2 regions of the Anaerosalibacter sp. Marseille-P3206 genome follow, and region 2 is predicted to be linked to the other one. Evidence: predicted binding sites of a transcription regulator. Region 2 holds the regulator's gene; the other holds the start of a gene.
The links. Region 2 encodes HrcA, which represses chaperone genes, less so after heat shock. Its sites were predicted from a motif close to ATTAGCACTCNATANTATNGAGTGCTAAT; they were not measured.

Region 1 (4,249 bases), 1.4 Mb from region 2:
CAAAAACAAGTTAAAAGCGCATGTGACGCTTTAGGCCTAGACCCAGCTGTATATGAAATACTAAAAGATCCACAAAGAATGATTGAAGTATCAATACCTGTTAAGATGGATGATGGTACAGTTAAGACTTTTAAGGGATATAGAGCTGTACATAACAACGCTATTGGACCTGGTAAAGGTGGAGTTAGACTACATCCTGGAGTAAATCCAGATGAAGTTAAAGCGTTATCTGTATGGATGACTTTCAAATGCGGTGTTATGGGTGTACCATATGGTGGAGGAAAAGGTGGAATTACTGTTGACCCAACTAGCTTATCACAAGGAGAACTAGAAAGACTTGCAAGAGGATATGTTCAAGGAATATATAAATATATAGGCGAAAAAATAGATATACCTGCTCCAGACGTAGGAAGTAATGGACAAGTTATGGCTTGGATGGTAGACGAATACAATAAATTAACTGGCGAATCCTCTCTTGGCGTTATAACTGGTAAACCAGTTCCATGGGGTGGTTCAAAAGGAAGAAATGAAGCTACAGGATTTGGTGTTTCTGTAATAGCTAGAGAAGCAGCTAAAAAAGTTGGAATCGAAATGAAAGGTGCAAAAGTTGCTATCCAAGGATTTGGAAACGTAGGAAGCTATACAGTTAAAAACGTTCAAAAACAAGGTGCTAAGATAGTAGCTCTTGGTGAATGGGCTAAATCAGTAGGAACTTATGCATTATATAATGAAGATGGACTAGATTTTGCAGACATGAAAGCTTACATGGATGAACACAAAAACCTTGTAGGATATCCAAAAGCTAAACAAATCACTCTTGATGAATTCTGGGCATTAGATGTAGACATTCTTATCCCAGCAGCATTAGAAAATGCAGTAACAGCTGAAGTAGCTGAAAAAGTTAATGCTAAATTAGTATGTGAAGCAGCTAATGGACCATTAACTCCAGGTGCTGACGAAGTATTTGAAAGAAGAGGAATCCCTGTTACTCCAGATATCTTAACAAATGCTGGTGGAGTTACAGTATCATACTTCGAATGGGTACAAAACCTATACGGATACTATTGGGAAGAAAAAGAAGTTGAAGAAAAACAAGAAGTTGCAATGGTTAATGCATTCAACGATGTTTGGGCATTAAAAGAAAAAGAAAATGTTACAGTAAGAAAAGCTGCATACATGAATTCAGTTAAGAAAATAGCAGAAGTAATGAAATTAAGAGGATGGTATTAATCCTTATTAATAAATAAAGGCTGGTCATTGACCAGCCTTTTTCAATGAATGAGTCAGGGGACGGTTCCTTGACTCATTGTTAGTGCTAGTCAAGAGGTGAAAATAATGAGTTTTAATATAGTAGAAAATGGAGGCAAGATTATAGCAAAAATAAATGATTTTGACCCAACCCATATATTTGAATGTGGACAATGCTTCAGATGGAATAGGGAAGAAGATTTTAGCTTCACTGGAGTTGCCTTTGGGAAAGTATTAAATGTAAAAAAGGAAGATGACTGTATCACCTTTTCCAACACTAATATAGACGAATTTAATGATATATGGTTTAATTACTTCGATTTAGAAAGAGACTATAGTAAGATAAAGAAAAAACTTTCTAAAGATCCTATACTAAAAGAGGCTGTAAACTTTGGTAGTGGTATAAGAATACTTAATCAAGATCCTTTTGAAACCCTCATCTCCTTTATCATCTCTGCAAATAATGGAATACCTAGAATAAAAAAATCCATTGAACTTATATGTGAAAGATATGGGGATTGTATTGGACAATACAATGGTAAGAGTTATTATTCTTTTCCTACTTCGGAAGTATTATCTAAGGTTTCAATGGATGAACTAAGAGAATGCAGTGTTGGATTTAGAGATAAGTATATTTATAATGCTTCAAATATGGTTGCAAATGGAGAAATAGATATTTACAATCTAAAGGATTTGTCTATTAATGAAGCTAGAGATACATTGATGAAATTCCCTGGAGTAGGACCTAAGGTTTCTGATTGTATAATGCTTTTCTCAATGGAAAAACATGATGCATTTCCCATAGATGTGTGGGTGAAAAGAGTTATGGAATACTTTTACCTTAAAGAAGATACTAGCTTAAAGAAAATTCAAGCTTTTGGGCAAGAAAAATTTAAAAACTTAGCTGGATTTGCTCAACAATATTTATTTTATTATGCTAGGGAATTAGGAATAGGCAAATAATGAAGGAAATATGAGGTAATAAATGAAAAGATGAGATATTTACCATTATAGATGAAATAATAGGAAAAAAGGTATAATTAGGCTAAATATAAAACTTGATAACAAAAATAATATTAAGTAACATAGAGATTGTAGACATTAGCACTCAAGAGTTAAGAGTGCTAATAAATTTGAAGGGTAAATAATACATTTTTAATACAAGGAGGTTATAAATATGAACATTAAACCATTAGGAGACAGAGTTGTTATTAAAATGATTGAAGTTGAAGAAAAGACAAAGAGTGGTATTGTTCTTCCAAGTTCAGCAAAAGAACAACCACAAATGGCTGAAATAGTAGCAATAGGCCCTGATATTTTAAATGATGAAAAGAAAAAAGATCAAGTTAAAGTAGGAGACAAAGTAATATTCTCAAAATACTCCGGAACAGAAGTTAAAGTTGATAATGTAGAATATACAATACTTAAATTAAATGACGTTTTAGCTGTAGTTGAATAATATTCTAAATAATAAAGGAGAGTGAATATAATGGCTAAGGAAATTAAATTTGGCGAAGACGCACGCCGTGCTATGGAAAAAGGAATAAACAAACTTGCAGATACTGTTAAAGTAACACTTGGACCTAAGGGTAGAAATGTTGTATTAGATAAAAGTTTTGGTGCACCATTAATTACTAATGATGGTGTTACAATTGCACGTGAAATTGAATTAGAAGACCCATATGAAAACATGGGAGCTCAACTTGTTAAAGAAGTTTCTACAAAGACTAATGATGTTGCAGGTGACGGAACTACTACTGCTACATTACTTGCACAAGCAATCATTAGAGAAGGACTTAAGAATGTTGCAGCTGGAGCTAATCCAATGATATTACAAAAGGGTATTCACAAAGCTGTTCATACTACAGTTGATGAAATAAGAAGATTCTCTAAAAAAGTAGAATCAAAAGACTCTATTGCACAAGTTGCTTCAATATCAGCTGGTGATGAAGAAATAGGTAAGCTTATTGCTGAAGCTATGGAGAAGGTTGGTAATGACGGAGTTATCACTGTTGAAGAATCAAAATCAATGGGAACAACTTTAGAAGTAGTTGAAGGTATGCAATTTGATAGAGGATATGTATCCCCTTACATGGTTACAGATGCTGAAAAAATGGAAGCTGAATTAGAAGAACCATATATCTTAATTACTGACAAGAAGATTACAAACATTCAAGATATATTACCAGTATTAGAACAAATAGTTCAACAAGGCAGACCATTACTTATTATTGCTGAAGATGTTGAAGGTGAAGCTTTAGCTACATTAGTAGTAAACAAATTGAGAGGAACATTTAACTGTGTAGCTGTTAAGGCACCAGGATTTGGTGATAGAAGAAAAGAAATGTTACAAGACATAGCAATACTTACTGGTGGTCAAGTAATATCTGAAGAATTAGGATATGATTTGAAAGACACTACTATAGAAATGTTAGGTAGAGCAAGAAAGGTAAAAGTAGACAAAGAAAACACTACTATAGTAGATGGTGAAGGTGAACAATCTGAAATTGAAAATAGAGTAAGACAAATCAAAGTTCAATTAGAAGAAACTGATTCAGAATTTGATGCTGAAAAATTACAAGAAAGACTTGCAAAACTTTCAGGTGGAGTAGCTGTAATCCAAGTTGGAGCTGCTACAGAAACTGAACTTAAAGAAAGAAAGTTAAGAATAGAAGACGCATTAGCTGCTACAAGAGCTGCTGTTGAAGAAGGTATAGTTCCTGGTGGTGGAACAGTTCTAGTAGACTGTATACCAGCAGTTAGCAAATTAGTTAATGAAACTAGTGGAGATGAAAGAACAGGTATCCTTATAGTTCTAAGAGCATTAGAAGAACCTGTAAGACAAATAGCTACTAATGCTGGACTAGAAGGTTCAATCATAGTAGAAAAGGTTAAAGAAAGAGAACCAGGTATCGGATTTGACGCATTGAAAGAAGCTTATGCTGATATGATGGAAGTTGGTATAGTAGACCCAACAAAGGTAACACGTTCAGCTCTTCAA
Region 2 (4,249 bases):
TTGTAGAACCACCAACTAATATAACTCTATCTATATCAGCTGAAGTTAAATTTCCATCTTGTAATGCCAATCTCACTGGCTCTAATGACTTTTCAACTAAATGTGCTGTTAATTCTTCAAATTTTGCTCTTGTAATATCCATATTTAGATGTAATGGTCCTGCTTGCGTTGCTGTAACAAATGGTAAATTAACATTAGTTGTCATAGTACTTGATAATTCTTTTTTAGCTTTTTCTGCTGCTTCTTTAAGTCTTTGAAGAGCCATTTTATCTTGTCTTAAATCAATTCCATTTTCTTTTTTAAATTCTTCTGCCATATAGTCAATTAATTCTTGGTCAAAGTCATCTCCACCTAAGTGGTTATTTCCTCTAGTTGCTATAACTTCAAAAACACCATCACCAAGTTCTAGTATAGAAACGTCAAAAGTTCCTCCACCTAGGTCAAATACCATTATCTTATGATGATCTTCTTCTTCTTTATCCATACCATATGCAAGTGAAGCTGCAGTTGGTTCATTTATTATTCTCTTAACATCAAGACCTGCAATCTTTCCAGCGTCCTTAGTTGCTTGTCTTTGGCTATCTGTAAAATATGCTGGTACAGTAATAACAGCTTCTGTTACTGTTTCACCTAAGTAATTTTCTGCATCCATCTTTAATTTCTGCAATATCATAGCAGATATGTCTTGAGGTGTATAATTTTTCCCATCAATATTTATTTTAAAATCACTACCCATTTCTCTCTTTATAGACATAACTGTTCTATCTGGGTTAGTAATAGCTTGCCTCTTTGCAGTTTCTCCAACTAATCTTTCTCCTTCTTTTGTAAAAGCTACTATAGATGGTGTAGTCCTATTTCCTTCTGCATTAGGAATAACTATAGGTTCTCCACCTTCCATAACAGACACACATGAGTTTGTAGTTCCTAAATCAATTCCAATTATTTTTCCCATATAAAATCCTCCTTACTTAATTTTTCTTCTATTTTGAAACCTTTACCATACTTGGTCTAATAACCTTATCTTTAAACATATATCCTTTTTGAAATACATCTAACACTATGCCTTCATCAAATTCTTCAGACTCTTCTTGTAATGCAGCATGATGATAATTAGGATCAAACTTTTCATGAATAGCATCTATTTCTTCTAATCCTATTTCCTTAAGGGCTTTATCAAATTGATCATAAATCATTTCCATCCCCTTATAGAAGCTATCATCAGTATTTTCTACACTTTCAAGTGCTCTCTCGAAATTATCTAATACAGGGAGCAATGCACACAACAAATCTTCTGAAGCATGGGAATACAAGTTTTCTTTCTCTTTTTCTACTCTATTTTTATAGTTTATAAAGTCTGCTTGTAATCTTAAATATTGATTGCTTATTTCTTCCTTTTCCTTTACTAATTTTTTTAACCCATCTACTGATACTTTTTCTAATTTAATACCTGCTTCTTCAAATTCTTTTTTTTCTTCTTCTGTTACTTCTTCAATCAAATCATCTTCAATTTGATTTTCCTCCACCCTCCCATTTCTAACATCTTCATTGACTGTTACGTCTTTATTTTCCATTTAATCACCTCTATTTGCTCTATATTAAAGGCTTATCTTAAAATAGATAAAACCAATATCCTACTTTAAGTAAAAGATAGGATGGTTTACACCCTATTATTCTACAAAAAATTTGTCCATAATCTCATTTAAATTAATAGACAAAAGCCTTACAGCACTTATTACTTTGAAATAATCCATTCGGGTAGGCCCTATAACACCTATCTTCCCTATGGTGTTTCCATCTAACTTATAAGTAGCTGTTATTAGACTACATTCCTTAATCTCTTCTAATAAATTTTCTTCCCCAATAATTATTTCAAAATCATCAAAGATATTTTTAAGTAGCATATCTACTATCAAATCTTTATCTTCAATAAAGTTTAAAAAGCTCTTTGCTTTTGAGAGATCGCTATACTCTGGAAAATTAAATATATTTGTAACTCCATCAGCATAAACATCCACGTCTTCAATATCTTCTAGAGATTGACTTACTATAGGTATTATATTGTCTATTATATTTTTGTACTCATATAGTTCTTGGAATACAACTCCATCAATACCATAGCTAATCTCTTCTAATGTCAACCCTTTTAATTTTTCATTCAAAAAATTAGAAATTATACTTAATTGTCCTTCAGGTATATGACTTTCTACTCTGAAAATCGTATTTTTTACCATGCCAGAATCACTTACAATAACCACCAAGATCTTGTATTCATCAATAGGTATAAGCTGTATATGCTTAAGCGTACTCTTCTTAAATTGTGGTGCTATAGCTAAAGCAGTATAGTTGGTAATTCGCGATAGTATTCTAGCTGAATTCTGTAATAGTTGCTCAATCTCTTTTGTCTCCTTTAGCATATTCTTCTTTATCTCATTTTTCTTTCTCACATCTAAATGGTATCTTGCATCACTTAGTAACATATCTACATAAAGTCTATAAGCTTTGTCTGATGGCACTCTTCCTGCTGAAGTATGGGGCTTATTTAAATATCCCAACTCTTCTAAATCTGACATTTCATTTCGAATAGTTGCAGAGCTAACTCCTAAATCATATTTTTTAGAAATAGTTCTTGAGCCTATAGGTTCAGCACTATCAATATAACTATTAATTATGGCATGAAGTACTTTTAGTTTCCTGTCATCTAACATTATATCACCCCAAATATAAGCAATTATTATTTAATTGTGGGTTATTATTAGCACTCTTTATCATTGAGTGCTAATGCTTACGATTACAAGTTACCACTACTTTTAAATTTTGTCAATAGGTTTTAACAAAATTCTTGTATTAAGGAAGCAAATCTACTAAAACTAAATTAGATAAATCTAGTCCTTTTCTAGTAAATCTAATGTTTTCCTCATCTATATATAATAATCCACTATCTCTATGTTTTTTAAGCACTTCACCATAAACATCATCTACTGATATTTTAAATCTACTATAAAATTCCTTCTTTGAAATTCCACTTACAAGTCTAAGACCAAGTATTAAGAATTCGGCCATTTCCATATCTTTATTTATCACTTCTTGTCCTAATATTGGAAACTTCTCATCTTTTATATGTTTAAAATAGCTATCAAAATCTTCATAATTCCAATATCTCTTGCCTACTACATTTGAATGAGCACCTAGTCCTAAGCCAATATAGGGTTTTAACTTCCAATAAAATAGATTATGTTCACATTCAAAACCTTCTTTAGCAAAATTTGATATTTCATAGTGATTATAGCCTTTTGATTTTAAATAATTTATACCTTCATGATACATATTTCTTTCCTCATCTTCTTCAGGTAATGAAATTTTATTTGAATTATACCAGTTATAAAACTTAGTCCCTTCTTCTATTATCAGACTGTAAAATGAAATATGCTCTATATCTAAAGAAGTTATCTCTTTAAGAGTAGAAAGAACATCTCCTATGGATTGATTAGGCAAACCAAACATTGCATCTACATTTATATTAGAAAACCCATGTTTTTTTAGTAGCTCATACGTTGTATAAAAGTCATTACTAGTGTGTGCCCTTCCAATTGTTTTTAATAGCCTATCTTGAAGGGATTGGCAACCTATACTTATTCTATTTATTCCTATCTCTTTATATATTTTTAGTTTTTCATCATCAACAGTTTTAGGATTTAATTCAATAGACACTTCTGTTAAGTCTGATACATCAAAATTGTCATAAATATTTTTTAGTATTTCATATATATAAGCGCCATTTATTGAAGAAGGGGTTCCTCCACCAATAAATATTGTCTTTATTTTATATTTAAGCCCAATTTTAGAATACATTTTAATCTCGCTATTTAAGTTCTTTAAGTATTCAGGTATATATTCATTTTTGTCTGGGTATGAATTAAAATCACAATAATGGCATTTACTTATGCAAAATGGAATATGGATATAAAGAGCCAGTTCTTTCATATTTACCTCCTAAAATTTAATGCACACAAAATGTGTGCATTATTTCTTTTCATCATATTTTAGTACAGATAAGAATGCTTCTTGAGGAACTTCTACATTTCCTATTTGTCTCATTCTCCTCTTACCTTCTTTTTGCTTTTCTAGTAACTTTTTCTTCCTAGTTATATCTCCTCCATAACACTTGGCTAGTACATCTTTTCTTAAAGCCTTAACTGTCTCTCTAGCAATAATCTTAGAACCTATAGCTGCTTGAATAGGAACTGCAAAT

Region 1: a site for HrcA is predicted at 2,349-2,377, ahead of groES (co-chaperone GroES). Genes of this name have one in related genera too.

The regions. Positions count from the first base shown of each region.
Region 1 covers NZ_FUHM01000002.1:1,821,831-1,826,079, forward strand. Annotated here, with positions in the region: gene BQ9840_RS10025 (Glu/Leu/Phe/Val family dehydrogenase) at 1-1,230, shown strand, start outside; gene BQ9840_RS10030 (DNA-3-methyladenine glycosylase family protein) at 1,336-2,211, shown strand; gene groES (co-chaperone GroES) at 2,426-2,707, shown strand; gene groL (chaperonin GroEL) at 2,738-4,249, shown strand, end outside.
Region 2 covers NZ_FUHM01000002.1:387,623-391,871, forward strand. Annotated here, with positions in the region: gene dnaK (molecular chaperone DnaK) at 1-952, opposite strand, end outside; gene grpE (nucleotide exchange factor GrpE) at 981-1,571, opposite strand; gene hrcA (heat-inducible transcriptional repressor HrcA) at 1,668-2,705, opposite strand; gene hemW (radical SAM family heme chaperone HemW) at 2,845-3,981, opposite strand; gene lepA (translation elongation factor 4) at 4,021-4,249, opposite strand, start outside.